4 regions of the Bacillus sp. PK6-013 genome follow, and region 1 is predicted to be linked to each of the others. Evidence: predicted binding sites of a transcription regulator. Region 1 holds the regulator's gene; each other region holds the start of a gene.

What was found. The regulator Rex, encoded in region 1, represses fermentation and respiration genes when NADH is low (regulators of the CRP and FNR family bind a similar motif). The targets are predictions, from matches to a motif close to TTGTGAAATATTTCACAA.
Region 2: the regulator Rex is predicted to act here: its motif matches at 1,826-1,843, upstream of M1E03_RS11385 (nitrate/nitrite transporter).
Region 3: the regulator Rex is predicted to act here: its motif matches at 2,231-2,248, upstream of ric (iron-sulfur cluster repair di-iron protein).
Region 4: the regulator Rex is predicted to act here: its motif matches at 3,502-3,519, upstream of arcA (arginine deiminase).

The regions. Positions count from the first base shown of each region.
Region 1 covers NZ_CP096417.1:3,638,065-3,643,149, reverse strand. Annotated here, with positions in the region: gene M1E03_RS18385 (ABC-F family ATP-binding cassette domain-containing protein) at 202-2,127, opposite strand; gene moaC (cyclic pyranopterin monophosphate synthase MoaC) at 2,274-2,780, shown strand; gene M1E03_RS18375 (redox-sensing transcriptional repressor Rex) at 2,784-3,428, shown strand; gene M1E03_RS18370 (twin-arginine translocase TatA/TatE family subunit) at 3,467-3,640, shown strand; gene tatC (twin-arginine translocase subunit TatC) at 3,647-4,423, shown strand; gene M1E03_RS18360 (YdiK family protein) at 4,468-4,659, opposite strand; gene M1E03_RS18355 (CPBP family intramembrane glutamic endopeptidase) at 4,659-5,085, opposite strand, start outside.
Region 2 covers NZ_CP096417.1:2,278,936-2,284,020, forward strand. Annotated here, with positions in the region: gene M1E03_RS11370 (nitric-oxide reductase large subunit) at 1-594, opposite strand, end outside; gene M1E03_RS11375 (Crp/Fnr family transcriptional regulator) at 750-1,418, opposite strand; gene M1E03_RS11380 (DUF2164 domain-containing protein) at 1,462-1,701, opposite strand; gene M1E03_RS11385 (nitrate/nitrite transporter) at 1,922-3,106, shown strand; gene M1E03_RS11390 (Crp/Fnr family transcriptional regulator) at 3,253-3,966, shown strand; gene M1E03_RS11395 (YwiC-like family protein) at 4,012-4,734, opposite strand; gene M1E03_RS11400 (cyclic nucleotide-binding domain-containing protein) at 4,884-5,085, shown strand, end outside.
Region 3 covers NZ_CP096417.1:2,273,497-2,278,581, reverse strand. Annotated here, with positions in the region: gene M1E03_RS11370 (nitric-oxide reductase large subunit) at 1-1,407, shown strand, start outside; gene ric (iron-sulfur cluster repair di-iron protein) at 1,452-2,165, opposite strand; gene M1E03_RS11360 (DUF1360 domain-containing protein) at 2,331-2,702, shown strand; gene M1E03_RS11355 (cellulase family glycosylhydrolase) at 3,128-4,675, shown strand; gene M1E03_RS11350 (YnfE family protein) at 4,774-5,031, shown strand; gene M1E03_RS11345 (GNAT family N-acetyltransferase) at 5,058-5,085, shown strand, end outside.
Region 4 covers NZ_CP096417.1:214,325-219,409, reverse strand. Annotated here, with positions in the region: gene M1E03_RS01045 (LTA synthase family protein) at 1-667, opposite strand, end outside; gene M1E03_RS01040 (YfjD family protein) at 940-1,497, opposite strand; gene M1E03_RS01035 (YitT family protein) at 1,702-2,538, opposite strand; guanidine-I (ykkC/yxkD leader) riboswitch at 2,625-2,731, opposite strand; gene argR (arginine repressor) at 2,901-3,341, shown strand; gene arcA (arginine deiminase) at 3,607-4,842, shown strand; gene argF (ornithine carbamoyltransferase) at 4,872-5,085, shown strand, end outside.

The sequences.
Region 1 (5,085 bases):
TTATTAACAGGTTATTAACATATATCCACAGTCTTGTGTATAATGTTAAAAACCTTAATTTACAGACCTTTTTTACCTGTTAATAATGTGTATAAATATTATGTTTTTTGTGGATATTGTGGGTAAAACGCTTTCTTTCTTTTAAATAAAGGATTTTATTTGTGGACAAAAAAACCGCTCCGGCGTGGAGCGGTTCATCCTTTATTCATTTGTAGAGAGTGTTTCCCATTCTGTTAACAGTTGTTCAAGCTCCTCATTCAGCCGTTCATTTTCAGAGTGGATTTCCTGGACCTTCTCATGGTCTTGGAAGACGGCGGGGTCACACAGGAGCTCCTCATTTTTTTCGATCTGTTCTTCAATGTCCGTAATTCTTGTTTCGATTTCTTCAATCCTTCGCTGCCGCTGGCGTTCTTTTCTTTTCAGCTCTTTTTCTTCCTCATAGCTCTTTTTTGCGCCAGGTTTTTCGGAAGCGTTTTTCTGATGCTCTTCCGTCTGTTTTTCTAGTTCTTTCAGTTCAAGCTGCTGCGCTTTTTTTTCTGTGTAATAATCGTAGTCGCCTAAATATTCTTCTGCTTTGTCGCGGGAAAGCTCCAGTACTTTTGTCGCGATCCGGTTGATAAAATAGCGGTCATGGGACACAAATAATATCGTTCCCGGGTAATCGATCAAAGCGTTCTCCAAGACTTCCTTGCTGTCCAGGTCGAGATGGTTTGTCGGCTCATCAAGAATAAGGAAGTTCGCTTTTTGGAGCATCAGCTTGGCGAGGGCAAGCCTTGCTTTTTCGCCGCCGCTTAACGCGTGTACAGGTTTTAATACGTCTTCTCCCGAAAACAGGAAGTTGCCGAGGCAGGTCCGGATATCCTTTTCATTCATTTCCGGATAATCGTCCCAAAGCTCGTCAAGCACGCGTTTTGACGACGTCAATTCAGCCTGTTCCTGGTCATAGTAGCCGATTGAGACATGGGAGCCTGTCGCGATTGTTCCCGATACCGGCTGCAGCTTTTGAATCAATGCTTTTAAAAGGGTTGACTTGCCGATTCCGTTCGGTCCGACCAGTGCAACGCTTTCCCCGCGGGTAATGCGAAAGTTCAATGAACGGAGCAGCGGGGGCTGCTCCTGATAGCTTACTGTCAAGTCTTCCACCCGCAGTACATCGTTTCCGCTTTGCCTTGTAATTTCAAAGCGGAAAGACGCCGACTTTTCATCTCCGAGCGGTTTATCCATGATCTCCATCCGTTCAAGCTGCTTTCGTCTGCTCTGCGCCCGTTTCGTCGTCGAAGCTCTGGCCAGATTCCGGTCGACGAACTCCTGCAGCTTGGCGATTTCGTCCTGCTGCTTTTCATAAAGCTTTGTTTCCTTTTCCAGCTGTTCGGCTTTTAATTGGAGATAAGAGCTGTAGTTCCCGGTATATTTTTTGCTTTGGGACCGGCTGATCTCGTAAACTTGGGTAACCACTTTGTCAAGAAAGTACCTGTCATGGGAAACGATTAAAATCGCTCCGCTGTAATTTTGCAAATATTGTTCAAGCCATGTCAGGGTATCGATATCCAAGTGGTTTGTCGGTTCGTCCAAAATGAGGAGGTCGGGTTTTGTCAAAAGCATTTTTCCGAGGGCAAGCCTTGTTTTTTGACCTCCGCTTAAGTCCTGGACGCGGACGGAGTCGTCAAACCCCGCAAAGCCGAGCCCGTGCATGACGGATCTGACCTCTGCCTCATATTGGTAGCCGCCTTTGTCCTTGAACTCCTGCTGAAGCCTGTCATACGTCTTCATCAATGATTCAAGCATGTCCGGTCCGGCCTGCGCCATCTTTTCCTCGATCGCGCGCATTTCTTTTTCCATTTTTTTTAGAAAATCAAATACCGACAGCAATTCCTCTTTGAGCGTCAGCTTGGAATCGAGGCCGGAATGCTGGTCAAGGTAGCCCATCGTCAAATCTTTCGGCTTGATGATGTCCCCCTTTTCATATGAAAGTTTTCCTGCGATAATCTTTAGAAGAGTCGATTTTCCGGCGCCGTTGCGTCCGACGATCGCAATCCGGTCCCGAGATCTGACTTCGAGTTTTATATTCGTTAAAATCGTATCGGCTCCAAACGATTTTGAAAGTTGGTTCACTTGTAAAATCATCATGATCTTTCACCTCTTGTCTGCTATTTTAAGTGTAGCCTATCACTGCGCAGTCAGCAAACAATTAAGTGAAGTCTGGAAGATTTTAGCCAAAGAAAAAGACAGAATGAAAAAAATAGTGTATGATCGTTATAAGGAGAGTTCAGAACATGAATGAGTTTACACATTTTAATGAACAAGGCAGAGCCAAGATGGTTGATATAAGCGAAAAGGAAGCTTCAGTACGCACAGCTGCGGCTGTTTCAAGCGTGTCTATGAATCGAACAGTACATGAAAAAATCAAAAACCGGGAAATCGGAAAAGGCGATGTATTGTCGGTGGCGCAAGTGGCCGGAATCATGGCCGCAAAACAGACATCCGCCATCATCCCGATGTGCCATCCGATCGCTCTGAAAGGAGTCGACATCGCCTTTCGCTGGGAGGAGAAAGAACAGAAGAGCATCCTGCATATTCAATCTAAAGTGAAGACCAAAGGGAGCACAGGTGTGGAAATGGAAGCGTTAACTTCGGCCTCCGTATGTGCGCTGACCGTATATGACATGTGCAAAGCGGCGGATAAGGGAATGGTGATAGGACCGACCTTTCTTCTCGAAAAGACAGGCGGGAAAAACGGTGACTATAAAAGGGAAAAAGCTGATGTAGACATGGAGGATTAGTTTATGAACATGGATCATTCAAAAATTCCGCAAGCGACAGCGAAACGGTTGCCATTATATTATCGTTTTTTAAAAAACCTTCATGCATCCGGAAAACAGCGTGTATCTTCCGCTGAGCTGAGCGATGCCGTCAAAGTCGATTCTGCGACCATCCGCAGGGACTTCTCGTACTTCGGCGCGCTCGGAAAAAAAGGATACGGCTACAATGTCAATTATTTGCTGTCCTTTTTCAGAAAGACGCTTGATCAGGATGAAATGACGAACGTAACGCTCATTGGCGTGGGGAATTTGGGGACAGCCTTTCTCCATTACAATTTTATCAAAAATAATAATACAAAAATCGCCATGGCGTTTGACATCAATGAGGAAAAAATCGGAACCGAGGTCGGCGGTGTTCCCGTCTATGATCTGAATAGACTTGAAGAGCATATGACGGATGATATCCCCGTCGCCATTTTGACGGTACCGGCTCAAGCCGCACAGTCGATTACAGACAGGCTGGTGGAGCTTGGCATTAAAGGCATTCTTAATTTCACGCCGGCCCGCTTGAATGTGCCGGAACACATTCGCATTCATCATATAGATTTGGCGGTTGAACTTCAGTCGCTGGTGTATTTCATGAAACATTATTCAATGCAGGAAAAGTAAAACGGAAAACGAAAAATAAAGGAAAGGGGGCAGGCTTTATGCCAATCGGTCCTGGAAGCTTTATTTTAATTGTCGTGGTGGCGCTTTTGATATTCGGCCCGAAAAAACTTCCCGAGCTGGGAAGAGCAGCGGGAAACACGCTGAGGGAGTTTAAGAATGCGACAAAAGGTTTGGCTGACGACGATTCCGATAAAAAGAAAGAAGATCAGTAGGATAGGATGACATTTATGAAGGAAAGAGAAATGTCGCTGATAGAACATATCACAGAACTACGCAGACGGCTTGTGATCACTTTTTTCTTTTTTGTTTTATTTGTTGCGGCAGGCTTTTTATTGGCAAAGCCGCTGATTATCTATCTGCAGCAGACGGATGAAGCGAAGCTGCTGACGCTCAACGCGTTCAAGCTGACCGATCCTTTATTTGTGTACGTGCAGTTCGCTTTCATCATCGGCGCCGTCTTGACTTCGCCGCTTGTTTTATACCAGCTGTGGGCTTTCATCAGCCCGGGGCTGTATGAAAAGGAACGAAAAGTGACGCTCAGCTATATTCCGATATCGATTATTCTTTTTTTAGGCGGCATTGCCTTTTCTTACTTTATTTTATTTCCGTTTGTCGTGGACTTTATGACGAGAGTCTCAGATGATCTGAATGTCAACCAGGTCATCGGAATACACGAATATTTTCAGTTTCTGCTTCAGTTGACGCTTCCTTTTGGCTTATTGTTTCAGATGCCTGTGGTCATCATGTTTATCACAAGGCTCGGCCTCGTGACGCCGATGTTTTTGGCGAAAATCAGAAAATACGCATATTTTGTGTTGTTCGTCATCGCGGCCCTCATTACACCGCCTGAGCTTTTGTCGCATTTAATGGTCTCAGTGCCATTGCTCATTCTTTATGAAATCAGTATCGTGATTTCAAGAATATCCTACAGGCAGGCGCAAAAAACAATGATTCAAGAGGAAAATCAAGCGTTTTTGAACGACCATACAAAATAAGAGCCATTCTTTTTCAGAATGGCTCTTTTCCTTCACAAAAAAGGCTATTGATCTTTTCGTTTCATCTTGCCGGCCAGGGCGAACATTTTAAAGGAAATGCTGATATTATAGGCTGCGAAAAGCATCAGCAGGATCGTGTAAAAAGACCACATGCTTCCGGGCGAGGTTGCCGCCAGATATGTAAACAGCACACCCGTTAATAAATAAATCGCTCCCCAGAATTTAGGGCTTCTCATCATAGAAATCCTCCAATAATCATTTGCATTTTCTCGGCGTGTTTCAAATATTCTTCAATAGGCTCCCGGAATGTCTGCAGTAAGACGACGAGCGTATTCATGGCGACATGGGCGAAAATAGGCACGATAATCCGGTTGGTTCTGACATATAAAAAGGAGAATGTGAATCCCATTGCTGTATAAATGAGCAGATGGCTGAAATCCAAATGGACGACCGAGAAGAGCACCGAACTGAACAAAGCGGCAATGAAAAAATTCGTTTTCTCATAGATTGCACCGAAAATGATCTTTCTGAAAATGATTTCTTCAAGAATCGGTCCGAATACAGAAGAGACAAACACCATCAGCGGCAATGCGGTGATGATTTCCATGATCCGCTGCGTATTTTCCGATTCCGGGTTGACCCCGAACAAGTACATTTCGATC
Region 2 (5,085 bases), 1.4 Mb from region 1:
AACCCACGCTCTGTCGCGTTTAGGCATGTGGCTTTCTTTAATTAAACCGGGCTCAAGCCCCCAACCGTCTCCTTTTGTAAAGACATTGCGGTAATGATCACGCACTTGCTGCAATCCATAAACCTGCGCATCTGTCAGCTTCAATGTATCTGACGCGCGATTATAACGGTTTTTTCTCATTTCGCGGATGACTTGATTCCGGATGGTGGACTGCTTTTCATCTGAAAGTTGTTTAAAGCGCTTGCCGTATCGTGCCTCCGCCTTAAAATCCTGCATCCCTTCCGTATAGATTTTCAGGGCTTCGGCCGTGTAATCAGGCCCCATGTAAGATCCGTGCCCCAAAATCGTGCCATAATCCATCAGCGCGTATTTTTGAAATACGGCCTGACCGCCTGAAATGGACGATTTGGTCATGAGCACCTCTCCGTTTGGCCCGGACACTTCAACTGGTCTTGGTGCAAGTCCTTTGAAGATCCAATAGCCTCCCAAAAGCAGCACCGAAAAACTAACGATTAAAGTAAAGACGAGAACAGATTTCAAAAAACCGTTTTTCGATGCTTTTTTAACGGGCACCGTCTTTCTTTGAACTTCCATTGCGGTTCACTCCTTTTTTGATTTTGCATGTCCTAAGATACTGGATATGCAGCACACCGGTTGTGAACCAGATCACTTAAATAATGGCGGATTTGTGAACAAAATAAAAACAGGCTTTCCATCTGTTGTTCAATGGAAAGCCTTCATCTTATCCTTCAATTGCAGCCGTTCAGCCAGTCTGTATCATGTATGAAAATTCCGCTCCTGTCAGCTGTCAGCAGATTTTTCTTTTTCATTTCATTTAACGTGCGGTTAATCGTTTCCCTTGACGTTCCGACCATGTTCGCAAAATCCTGATTGGTAATGGGCAGGCTGATGTAGACACCTTTTTCTTGAGGAATGCCGTGTTCTGCAGCGAGCTTCATTAATACATGCGTCAAGCGGTGCTGGACATCTTTTGAAATAAAACCCTGGATCCGCTCTTGCAAATCGAGAATCTTTTTCCCCATGATTTGCATCACTTTTATTGTCATTTCCGGATATTTCATCAAAAGTTCATTAAAATCAGCGATGCGGATTACGATCAACTCGGTTTCCTGAACGGCTTCGGCTGTTGCCGGGTATGGGGAGCGGTCAAAAAAGCCGACATGGGGAAACATGTCCCCGCTTTGCAGAATCGAAATCACTTGCTCATTGCCGTCTTCATCGATTTTAAAGGCTTTAACAAGACCGGATTTAATGAAGAATACCGCTTCCCTCTCTTCCCCTTCCATAAAAACAAACATTCTCGGCTGATAGGTGCGCTTGACCGCGATTTGCTCGATTTGTTTGAACTCTTCATCATTCAGCCCGCTGAAAATCATAAATTGCTTCAGAAACTCCATTGGTCTTTCAATCCCTTCGGTTTTGCTAAAGGAGAGCGCGTTGTCACAGACGGCGCTCCAGCGCAAAGAGCTCTTCTTCAATCGCCGCTGCCTTCTCTTCCACGACTCTGCGGCTGTCCTTCAGCGCCTGATTATAAAAGTAAGGGCCCAGCTTTTCCTTTACGAATTCAAACATTTGAATCGCCGCGATGTCTCCAACCTCTTCTCCCCTTTCTTCAACATAAAAGCGTTTGATTTCCTCGATGATCGCTTGTTTTTCTTCTTGCGTAAGCTTTATAAACATAAAAGCGGCACTCCTTTTTTTATTTTCATGATAAACGAAAAAGTCCGCAAATGAACCATTTATTTTTTACATCCGTTTACTATCCCTCACTTACCGATATTAAACACGAATCAAACGAATGACCGTGTGACGTAATTCACAATGTTTTTAAAAGACTTTTTGTAAGATAAACATGCTGATTGATTTATTCATTTTTCCCTTTGAAAGGAGCAAAAACGCAATGGTAAATCGTCAAAAAATACAATTACCGCTGCAGTCATTTAGTTTAGTCGCAGGATTTATGGTTTGGGTGTTGATTTCCTCTTTAATGCCCCACATTAAGCAGGACATCGCCCTGACAGACAGCGAGATATCCCTTGTCACGGCCATTCCGGTCATACTCGGCTCGCTTCTGAGGATTCCGCTGGGATACTACACAAACAGATTTGGTGCGAGAATCACATTCATGATCAGCTTTGTGCTGCTTCTGTTCCCGATTTTTTGGATTAGCACAGCCGATTCGCTGTTCGACTTGATCCTTGGCGGATTCTTCCTCGGCATCGGCGGAGCGGTCTTTTCCATCGGGGTCACATCATTGCCGAAATACTACCCTAAAGAAAAACACGGGTTTGTCAATGGGATCTACGGCGCCGGGAACGTCGGTACAGCGATTACCACGTTTGCCGCTCCTGTCGTAGCAAAGACAGCCGGGTGGGAAAATACGGTGCGGATGTACATCGTGTTAGTCGCCGTATTCGCTTTATTGAACTTTATCCTTGGAGATCGAAAAGAAACAAAAGTGACGGTTTCTGTAACAGAGCAAATGAAGGCAGTCTACCGAAATCAGACATTATGGTTTTTAAGCTTGTTTTACTTCATTACATTCGGATCTTTCGTCGCGTTTACGATTTATCTTCCGAACTTTCTTGTTAATCACTTCGGGCTTGATCCCGTTGATTCAGGGCTTAGAACCGCCGGATTTATCGCTGTCGCAACTTTTCTGAGGCCTGTCGGCGGCTGGCTCGCGGACAAATTCAACCCGCTGAAGCTGTTGATGTATGTATTTGCCGGCTGTACCTTGTCAGGGATTTTATTGGCCTTTTCACCCAGCCTCGGACTTTACGGATTTGGGGTATTAACCGTTGCCGTGTGCGCCGGTCTTGGAAACGGGATCATCTTTAAGCTTGTGCCGCTTTATTTTTCAAATCAGGCCGGCATCGTCAATGGGATTGTATCAGCGATGGGCGGCTTGGGAGGATTCTTCCCGCCACTCATCCTGTCAAGCGTTTTTCAGGCAACCGGCCATTATGCGATCGGATTCATGGCGCTGTCAGAAGCAGCCCTTGCCAGCTTTGTGATCGTGGTCTGGATGTATTTTCAGGAAGTGAGCAAAACATCGACCAAAACGAAGACGAACCATTTATAAACCTTTCCTGCAAAAGGAGCCTTGAGCTGATGTGCTCAGGCTCTTTTTTGGGACTTTATTCATAAGTTCACAATATTGTTTATATTTAAAAGGTCACTCAGCCTTATTTAACGTTAAAATAAGAACTGCTAAAGGGGTGACGCTCAATGAATATTTCTGTTAGAAAATCAGACACAGATTTGCTCTCAGACGATCTGCATCACTTGCTGGAATCAATCAGTACACGACGAAAAATCAGGCAGGACACATTCCTTTTTCAAGAAGGGATGGATGCGGAGGAACTGTATCTTATTCAGTCGGGACTTGTCCAAATCGGCAAATTGACGTCCGATGGCAAAGAACTGACACTCAGAATGTGCAAAAAAAATGATATTGTCGGGGAGCTTACGCTTTTTACAGAAGATGCGAAATATATGCTGAGCGCAAAGATCCTCTCTGATGGCGAAGTGTTGGTCATCAATAAAGATAAGCTTGAAAAAGAACTCATTCAAAACGGTGCAATGACGTTTGAGTTTATGAAATGGATGAGCACGCATTTGCGAAAGATTCAATCGAAAATCCGCGACCTTTTGCTGAATGGTAAAAAAGGCGCGCTCTACTCCACCTTGATCCGTCTCGCAAACAGCTACGGCATCACAAGAAGCGACGGGATTCTCATCAATATTGTGCTGACGAACCAGGACTTGGCGAAATTCTGCGCCGCCGCAAGGGAGAGCATCAACCGCATGCTGAGCGACCTCCGGAAGAACGGTGTCATTTCAATTGAGGAATCGGGAAAAATCGTCATTCATCAGCTCAACTATTTAAAACGCGAAATCGACTGTGAAAACTGCCCGCTCGACATCTGCAATATCGACTGAAAAAACGAAAACAAACAAGGACATGAAGCACAGTGTCCTTGTTTTTTACGTTTGCAGCAGAAAAACGATCAACACGGCCATAAAGAAACAGGCATTCACCAGCTCTGAGATTCCGATTGTCTTAATCGACAGTTTCTTTCCATGTAAAAACCACGCTCTGAAACTGCTCGGCACTACACCAAGCACGGCCCATCCTGCCCCCGCGGCCAGCGAGATGAACGGCAGGAATACGTGGTATCCCCATGAATAAAGTTTAAACCGATTGTTTTTCTTTTCGCGGATCATCGACTTGACATAAAAGGCGCTCCCTGTGAAAAACAAAGCGGACTGGATAAAAACAAACAATGCTTCACCATCAAGCTTCCCCGCTCCCATCCAGAAGCTTGCAAGCCCGCCCGCGCTGAAAACAAGGATTGCAGCAATATCATTTAAAAGCGCCCTGTCGTTGTTTCTTTTCGCATAATAAAGATTGATGAGAAAGAGCGGAAACAGCGGCAGCCCTAGAAAAACGAGCCGCGGCTCCAGCCAGACCGAAATAAGCAGGAAAACGATGGCCGGAATGCCGTAGATGAGAACCCATTTTTGATAGTAAACGATATTTTTCTTCTTCACCATCATCGTAGCCGGAAATGCCGCTAGATATAGAAACAGCCATCCGCAGAACAGCGGAATATGCTTTACATCCGCGCCCCCGGCGAACATGCCGAGAACAAACGGGATGACAAGCATCGCCCAGGCGCCGTGCTGCTTCGGTATGAACACTTTCATCACGAATCCTCCCTTCTTTTCTATTACATTATAAAAGTTTCGTCTTTTTTACACAGTGACATTTTGCATACAGGCGTGTGAAATAAATCACTGCGCCCTCCAGCCCGGCGCTTTATACTAAATGCTAATATATAGAAGGAGGATATACCATGGACCGGTTTGACTACTTATTGTTTCTGAAAAATCTTCCTATGTTTCTCGGGGTACCCCTTCCGATCATCAAAAGGCTGCTGAAAAACGGGAAGGTGATCGATATCCAGCCATCTCAGCATTCGCGATCGTTCCTTCATTCGCAATCCGTCTATTTTGTTTTAAAAGGGGAAGTTCATTTTTCTGACAGAAGACTTCCAG
Region 3 (5,085 bases), 1.4 Mb from region 1:
GCTATGTTCGGAGCTTTGCTTGCCCACTATTATATTGAGCCGGACAGCTTTTTTGGGATCGATTGGATCAGGGATATGTTGCCATTCAGCATATCTAAGGGATTTCACCTCCAGCTGGCGATCTTCTGGATTGCGACTTCATGGCTCGGTATGGGCATTTATGCAGCGCCGCTTGTCGGAGGCCGCGAGCCGAAAAGGCAGGGGCTGCTTGTCGATATTCTGTTTTGGGCGCTGATCGTCCTTGTCGGCGGAAGCATGGCTGGCGAATGGCTCGGAGCGAAAGGCCTTTTAGGAAACAACTGGTTCTTATTCGGCCACCAAGGAATGGAATATATTGAACTCGGCCGCTTCTGGCAGGTCATTCTCGCACTCGGCATGCTGATATGGCTGTTTATCGTTTTCAGAGGCATTAAGAGCGGCCTCAAGCGGGAATCTGATAAAGGCGGTTTGATTCATCTGCTGTTTTATTCTTCGATCGCCATTCCGCTGTTTTACGGTGCAGCCTTTTTCTTTAATCCCGGCACAAATATTACAATGTCGGATTTTTGGCGGTGGTGGATTATCCATCTTTGGGTGGAAGGGATTTTTGAAGTCTTTGCCGTCGTGGTCATCGGCTTTTTGCTCGTGCAAATGAACCTGGTTACGAAAAAATCGACCGTCAGAACGCTTTATTTTCAACTGACGATCCTGCTGGGGAGCGGTGTCATCGGGATCGGACATCATTACTATTACAACGGTTCTTCCGAAGTTTGGATCGGCCTCGGTTCCGTCTTCTCATGCCTGGAAGTGATTCCTCTTACCCTGCTTGTATTGGAAGCTTATGAACAATACAAGATGATGAAAGACGGAGGCCATCATTTCCCGTATAAAGCAACGTTCTGGTTCTTGATTTCAACGGCGATCTGGAATCTGGTCGGTGCAGGGGTATTGGGCTTTTTGATCAATCTGCCTGCTGTCAGCTATTTTGAGCACGGCCAGTTCCTGACACCTGCCCACGGGCACGGGGCGATGATGGGCGTGTACGGCATGTTTGCCATTGCTGTCTGGCTGTATACGCTACGCAATATCGCCAAAAAAGAAGCGTGGAATGATAAATGGCTGAAAATAGCCTGCTGGTCGCTGAACATCGGCTTGTTCGGAATGGTGTTTATCAATTTGTTGCCGGTCGGTTTTCTTCAATTGAAAAAAGCGTTTGAAGACGGGTACTGGAGCTCAAGGGCGCCTGAGTTTTTACAGCAGGATACGGTGCAAACGCTGCTGACTTGGAGGGCTGTGCCGGATACGATCTTTTTAGCCGGAATCGTGATTTTGGTCATATTCAGCATCAGAGCATTATTCCATCTCCGCAAACCGACGCATCAGGAAGGAGAAGCGCTTCCAGTTAAAGACATTGCTTCAGATGAATAGATAAACAAAAAGACAGAGGAAGTGAAATCCTCTGTCTTTTTATTTTATTGATTGGCTTCCGCTTCAAGCCGCGGGAACAAAATATTGTTTTCCAGGTGAATGTGCTGAAAAAGATCTGTTTCCAATTCATCAAGCTTTAAGTAAGTCAGTGTATATGTTGTGCATGCCCCTTCAGGAAGGGTATAGTCATTGGTCACTTTTCTCAGTTCCTTCAAGATGCTGCCTGCGGCTTCATGCTCTTGTTCAAGGACGTCGATCGCCTGAACCGCTTCTGCCAGGCTGTCCATTGATCGCGTCTCTTCATAGGCCGTCACTTTCGGGAAAATGAGTTCCTCTTCCTGAAAGAGATGGTGTTCCAGTTCAGTTTTCAGCTGATGGAACAATTGATGGACCTGGGCGAGTTCCGGATGATGGATGCCGTGAACCCGGTAGACTTTTGTGACAAAGCCTGATAGTTCAGGAAGCACCTCATACAGGTAAGCATGGTGCGTATGAATCACATGGTCGATCAGCTGTGAATACGGGGCTTCACTCCAGTTCGTCTCTTTTGCGTTCAATGCCTTTGTCTCTTGATATAATGTATTGATTTTTGCTAAGATCTCTTCTTCATTTAAATCCTGTTCTTTTATCGCTTCACCGATCGGGCGGTTGCCCCCGCAGCAAAAGTCGATGCGATATTCTTTCAGCAACCGGCTGGCTCTTGGAAAACGCGTAACAATATCACCTGTTTTTGTGTTTTGATCAAATACTGCTTCCATTTGTAAAACCTCCTGAAGTGTTTTTTATGCTATGGGTTAAATGTAACGGGTTCACCGATGGAAAATCGTGATCTACATCACATTCGGGAAAAATGACAAAAAAAGCAATAAGTCAGAAGAAATCGGGAAATAGCTATAGATAACTTTTCATGTTGGAGGCCTGCAATGGAGCATTTATCCTGGCTTACATTTACGATGCTGATTCTCGCCAGTTACCGGCTAACTCATTTGATTGTTTTTGACAAGATCACGGAGTTTATCCGGAAACCGTTCATGAAGAAAAAGCAGACGGTTGATGAACAAGGGCATGTAGAAACGAAAAAAGTGCCGAAATCAAACTTCGGCTATTTGCTGAATTGCTATTGGTGCGCAGGGATATGGTGCGCTTTGATCATTGCTGTCGGGTATCTGATTGTCCCAAAAACGATATTCCCGTTAATTTTAATTTTATCGGTCGCAGGTGGACAGGCGATTCTTGAAACGTTTGTCGGTGTCGCAACAAAACTTGTCAGCTTTTTCTCTGATTTAAAGAAATAAACCATTCCAAGCGGATGGTTTTATTTTTTTGACAATAAAGTGACACAAACAGCAGAGAGAACATGTCCGCTTTGTGAACTTTTTACAGCAATTTTTTCCCGGTTGCCGCATTTTAGGCAGAGGGAAGACATTATTTTGAAGAAGAATCAGGTTTTAAAATTTTGAATTGAGAGAAAAAGGAAGCACAAAGTCCCCGGTCATACTTTTTTAGCTTTTCATCATTAGCATTCAGACCTCCCATTTCATACGAAAAGAGGAAATAGATAGATTTTCAAAACGAAAAAAACGTGAAATATGGTTGATAGACAATCAATGAATAGTTTTTTTACAATCAGTAACGTGCTACAAGCCAAGAAAGGGGTGAAAATGTCTGCCAGAAAGTGTTTTTGGAAAATAACATCATTGGAGGAAAAAGAATGTCATACATGAAACGTTCCATTTCTGTCTTCATCGCCTGCTTCATGGTAGCAACACTCGGCATCAGCGGTATCATCGCACCTAAAGCGTCTGCCGCTTCTCAAACACCCGTTGCTGTAAACGGACAGCTCACCTTGAAAGGTACGCAGCTCGTCAATCAAAAAGGAAAAGCGGTTCAGCTGAAAGGAATCAGTTCACACGGGCTGCAGTGGTATGGCGATTATGTCAACAAAGACTCGTTAAAATGGCTGAGAGACGACTGGGGCATCAATGTCTTCCGCGCGGCTATGTATACGGGTGAAGGCGGCTATATTGACAATCCGTCGGTTAAAAACAAAGTGAAGGAAGCCGTCGAAGCGGCAAAAGAACTCGGAATCTATGTGATCATCGACTGGCACATACTGAGCGACGGCAATCCAAACCAAAACAAAGCGAAAGCAAAAGAGTTTTTCAACGAAATGTCAAGGCTTTACGGCAAGACGCCAAACGTCATTTTTGAAATTGCCAACGAGCCGAACGGCGATGTCAACTGGAACCGTGACATTAAACCTTACGCTGAAGACATTTTGTCCGTGATCCGCAAAAATTCTCCGAAAAATATTGTGATCGTTGGGACAGGCACTTGGAGCCAAGATGTCAACGATGCGGCGGACAATCAGCTGAAAGACGGCAATGTCATGTACGCGCTCCATTTTTATGCGGGTACGCACGGTCAGTCTTTGCGGGATAAAGCAGACTATGCACTCAGCAAAGGAGCGCCGATTTTCGTCACAGAATGGGGAACGAGCGATGCTTCCGGAAACGGCGGTGTCTACCTCGACCAATCCAGGGAGTGGCTGAAATATTTAGACAGCAAAAAAATCAGCTGGGTAAACTGGAGCTTGTGCGACAAACAAGAGTCGTCAGCTGCTTTAAACTCCGGCGCCTCTAAAAAGGGAGGATGGTCTCAATCCGACTTATCCTCATCAGGTAAATTCGTCAGGGAAAACATCCGCAGCGGATCAAACGGTTCGTCAGGAGACTCTGGATCGGATTCGAAAGGGTCAGATCAAAAAGACCAGAAAAAGGATCAGGATAAACCAGGTCAAGACAGCGGCGCTGCAGCCAACACGATAGCAGTACAATACAGAGCGGGGGACAACAATGTAAACGGCAACCAAATCCGCCCTCAGCTCAACATTAAAAACAACAGCAAAAAAACCGTGTCTTTAAATCGAATCACTGTCCGCTATTGGTATAAAACGAATCACAAAGGACAAAATTTTGACTGCGACTATGCCCAAATCGGCTGCAGCAAAATCACGCACAAATTCGTCCAATTAAAAAAAGCGGTAAACGGAGCAGACACGTATCTTGAAGTAGGATTTAAAAACGGTACATTAGCGCCGGGTGCAAGTACAGGCGAAATCCAGATCCGTCTTCACAATGACAACTGGAGCAATTATGCCCAAAGCGGCGACTATTCATTTTCTTCAGGTTCAAACACATTTAAAAATACGAAAAAAATCACGTTGTATGAGAATGGAAAACTGATTTGGGGCGCTGAACCTAAATAACGGCACATTAACGGACACCGAATTTGGTGTCCGTTTTCGTATATATTATAATGGAAGGAATGAGGAATATTTTTGTAAACATGAAAGGAGATGGATGTATGAATGAAACATTGCAGCAATACATGATGCTTGTCAAGGAAAACTACGACACGATCAATGGACCTGATTACGCAGGCAAAGAGGAAGACATTGAAAAGCGAAAAAAACAAATCGAGCTTTACGCCAAAACGCTCCAGCAAGGTTTTTCAACAGATGACGACTATGATGAATTCGCAGATGCCGTGATTAAATGCGCATACGGAGATCTGACAATGGAAGAATTAGAAACGGTTTATCGGGAATTAACGTCTTCATAATCAATAAAATAAGGGGGAGAAGAACCATGAAAGATACGATCATGAAGACAGACC
Region 4 (5,085 bases), 860 kb from region 1:
TGACGCTCGTCAGGTCGTCGCTGCTCGCATATGCCTTTTGGCTCGCGTTTTGGGCAGCCTGAACACCATCATAGATCATGTAATTGTAAGGCCCCAAATACTTGACGATATAATTTCGGTCAAATGTTCTTGTCAAAAGCTCCGGACGGTCTGTCTCAGCAACTGCAAGGTTGATGAAAAACAGCGCCACTCCGCCGATAACGACAGTTGCAGCCCATCTTTTTTTCAGTTGTGCCGCCTTCAGTTCAGGCAGCTTCACACATAATGCAATCAGAATGATCAAATCGACGAAATAGATAACGTCATGAAATGCCATGATGTCAAAAACGCCATCCGACATGTTGCCGAGGTTTCCGGCTTGTTTTAAGTTTGCAAACGTCAAAAAGTCATCAAAGAAACGGTAAAACAGGATATTTGCATATAAAGCAAACGTCATCACAGCATCAATGATGATGATCCATATCGCCGACCGACGGCCTTTAGCAAACAAAGCCAAACCGAGTGCAGCAATCGTGAAGCTGAATGGGTTGATAAACAGCAACATGTGCTGCGTAGACCCTTTCACACCCAAATTAAACTCTAAAAAGTAGGAAGCATAGGTTTTAGCCCATACAAAAACAACAGCTAACACAAAAAAGCTTAGCTTATGAGAGAATATTTTTTTCATGATAACCTCTACCTTTTTAAACTTTTTTCAGACCGCTTTCTGTTTCAGTCAATGAAGCGTGAGGAAACGATAATATATCATTCTACTAAAAGTCTCGGCGGTTATTCAAGCACGTCCACGATGAAAATCCCCCAGCTTCCCTCACTCAAACAGTCCACGTCTGCGTAAAAAAATTCCGCATTTAAGACTACGGCCTCTAATTAAGACGAATGAATTTCCCCAAAGGTTTCAGTTATTTTCATTCATCTCGAAAATTGCTCTTTCCCGGACGATTAAATATCTTTATGAAATTCATTTAAATAAGCTTTTCTTTGCGCTTCTGTGAACCGGCCGATCCAGTCCGCACGCGCTTCCTCCGTCATATAGGGCAGAATGTATAGCTCGACCGCTTTATAAAATGCCGGTTCAGGAAGAATGTTGTACGTCGGAATCCGCACCATGCCGTTCCCGCGCGTCTCTATCAGTATATCCATAAAGAAAATGCCTTTCGGGCTGAAGCGGTGCTGCGCCATTTTAATGCTTTTAATGTCCTTGAACAATACAGATTTCTTCCCTGAGAACAGCCGCCCGCCTTCTCCCTCGATCATGCTGAAGATGATGTTTCCTTTTTTCGTGAATGCCGGAAATATCATTAGAAAAGTAATCAAACCATAGATGATCCCGAAAAGTCCGACTCCCAGGTAAAGCAATGAATATTTCGATTCGAGTTTTATTGCTTCATAAAAGAGCCACACTCCGACCAATCCGAAACCTGCCGTCCCCGCAAAAGCCCATACTCTAAAGAACATTCGGCTTTTCACATCAATTGGTTTTTTGTCTTCCTGTTCCAAAAATAATAGACCTCCTTTACTTCAGCAAGCGGATTTCTATATTAATGAAATTCATGCCACAATCTACCTTACCACAGAAACCGGTTTCTGCATAAAACTTGCAGTGTGAATGATCACGTATTCGTCCAACCAGCAGACGATCTGTCCCTAATCACGACCCGATGAATACAAAAAGTCTCCCGGCCATCTGCCGGCAGCCTTCCCCTATTTTGAAATATCAACAAATCCCTCGCCGAATACATCCCTGACATCGTGGATGATGACAAATGCTTTTTTATCTGTGCTTCTTATAATTTTCTTGAGCATGGACAGCTCTTGTTTATTAATGACAATGTATAGAATTTCTTTGGAATCGCCCGTATAGTGTCCGCGTCCCGTTAATATCGTGACGCCGCGGTCCATCAAGGTATTGACCTGCGCGGCGATCTCGTTTTTATGCTCAGAAATGATCGTGATCGCTTTTTTCGTGTTGAGCCCTTCGATAATGAAATCCATGACCTTTGTGGCGATGTACAGCATGACAATCGTAAACATCAGCTTTTCAGCACCAATGATAAAGTAGGAACTGAACACGACAACTAAATCGATCATCAGCAAGGCATAGCTGATGTTCCAGTCGAAATATTTATTGGCGATTCTCGCGAGAATCGCAGACCCGGCAGTGGTTCCGCCGACACGGATGATCATGCCGATGCCGACGCCGGCAAATACCCCGGCAAAGATCGTGCTGATGATCACTTCATCAGCCGGCACCGTCCAATCTTCAGTAACATGCAGAAAAAATGAATTGGCCGCCACCGCAATGATGGTATAAATCGTCGTTTTTTTATCCAAAAAGCGATAGCCGATAATCAGAAGAATGCCATTCAGCACAAAGTTTGTGATGCCCGGAGACCATTCAAAAACGTAGTATAAAATCAGCGTGATCCCCGTGACGCCGCCTTCTCCCAAGTCATTCGGGATGGCGAACAGATTCACGGCTAACGCAAAGAAAAATGCGCCTATAACAATCAGGATCATATCCATTGCTTTCTTTTTCATAAAACTGCATCCCCTTCCTTATTCGTAGTCGATTTCCTGTAAAAAGTAAAAAAGCCCCGGAGAGAAGCTCTTTGATTAAGAGCAAAAACTCCTGGGCTTTTATCCCACCGTGTCATAACGATATCTTCGCTATGTGTTTTCTCTCGGACCAGACCAGCGCGGAACCCACTGCGGAACCCTAGAAAACCACCTTTTCTCTGTTATCAATTTGTCATCTTCAAGCATTATAAGTGAAATTTTGGGGTCTATCAACCCCTTTAACAGCCTGAAAGATTTGTTTTTTTGTAAAATAGCTTCCATCTGCCGACGATAAAACCGTCCTATAATAATAGATATACGTGTTTTGCCTGGGAGGCGCTTTTATGAACAAACAAAAACGGCAATGGCTCATCAAGCAAACCATTCTCGAACATCCGGTAGAAAATCAGGAACAGCTGGCATCCCTGCTGGAAAAACGGGGCATCGCCGTTTCGCAGTCTACCATTTCCCGCGATATTAAAGAAATGTATCTTGTGAAACAGCCCGGTGAAAACGGAAAGCTTGTCTACACGACAAATGCTTCCTTATCCATCAACCCTTCCAAAATATTAAAAGATAAAATCTCCGACGTTGTCCTTCATGTGCATCGGACGGACAACTTGATCATTATTAAAACAATGCCCGGCAACGCCCATGCCATCGGCGTCCTTCTTGATAAGCTGGGAAGCCCGGAAATGCTGGGCTGTATATGCGGGAACGATACATGCCTTGTGATTTCCCAATCGCCTGAGGCAGCCCAATCATTTTGTGATCACTTATGCTGATCCGGCCATCCGGATCAGCTTTTTTTCCCTCAAAAAAAATTTTTTCAAAAAATCCCCTTTAAAAATATACACGTTTTATACGTTCTATTCTCTGCTCCTGCAAGGACTCATTTTCGATTTATCATAATTATTCATTTTTGTTTTTGCTTCATCAAAAAACATGTGAAATATATCACGTTTTCGTTGTTATCGCTTTCACATCGAGCTTTTCCTTCCTGTTTTAAGCTGTACATGTAACAAAAAGAGCTTAGGAGGCGGGATGATCATGACAACACCGATACACGTTTACTCTGAAATCGGCCCTTTGAAAACCGTCATGCTGAAGCGGCCCGGTCGGGAACTGGAAAACCTCACACCCGAATATCTGGAAAGGCTTCTCTTTGACGATATTCCCTTTTTGCCAGCGGTGCAAAAAGAGCATGACCAATTTGCAGAAACGTTAAAGAAACAGGGAGTTGAAGTTCTTTATTTAGAAAAGCTGACGGCTGAAGCCCTGGATGACGCTTTCATCCGCGAGCGGTTTATCGATGAGCTGTTAACGGAAAGCAAAGCAGATATCAACGGCGCTTACGACAGACTGAAAGAGTTCTTGCTCACCTTTGACGCCGATTCGATGGTCGAACATGTGATGAGCGGGATTCGAAAAAATGAGCTGGAACGCGAAAAGAAATCGCATCTTCATGAGCTGATGGAAGACCATTATCCATTTTATCTCGATCCGATGCCAAACCTTTACTTCACAAGAGATCCGGCGGCCGCCATCGGAAGCGGACTGACCATCAACAAAATGAAAGAGCCTGCTCGCAGGAGAGAGTCGCTGTTTATGCGCTACATTATCAATCACCACCCGCGTTTTAAAGGGCATGAGATTCCGGTTTGGCTTGACCGTGATTTCAAATTCAATATCGAAGGCGGAGATGAGCTTGTCTTAAATGAAGATACCGTAGCGATCGGGGTATCAGAACGGACAACGGCTCAGGCGATCGAGCGTCTTGTCCGGAACTTATTTCAGCGGCAGAGCCGGATTCGCCGCGTACTGGCCGTCGAAATACCGAAGAGCAGAGCCTTTATGCATTTAGATACCGTCTTCACGATGGTTGACCGAGATCAATTCACGATCCATCCCGCCATCCAGGGGCCTGAAGGAGACATGCGGATCTTCGTTCTTGAGAGAGGGGAAACGGCAGACGACATTCGTACGACTGAAGAACACAATCTGCCGGAAGTGCTAAAAAGAACGCTCGGCCTTTCAGATGTCAACTTGATCTTCTGCGGCGGCGGAGACGAAATCGCTTCAGCCAGAGAGCAGTGGAATGACGGTTCCAATACACTCGCGATCGCTCCTGGTGTCGTCGTCACCTATGACCGGAATTACATTTCTAACGAATGTTTGAGAGAACAGGGCATTAAAGTTATCGAAATCCCGAGCGGGGAGCTTTCAAGAGGACGCGGCGGCCCGCGCTGCATGAGCATGCCGCTCTATCGCGAAGATGTGAAATAGCCAAACCTAAAGAAAAAGGAGAGAGATCCATGAACCAAACGATTGATTTAAAAGGCAGAAGCTACTTAGCTGAAAAAGATTTTTCCGAAGAAGAAATCCTCTATTTGCTCGATCTCGCCCAAAAATTAAAAGAAAAAAAAGCGCAAGGCATCAAGCATCGCTATTTGGAAGGTAAAAACATCGCTTTGCTGTTTGAAAAGCCTTCTACAAGAACGCGCTGCGCTTTCACGACAGCCTGTATCG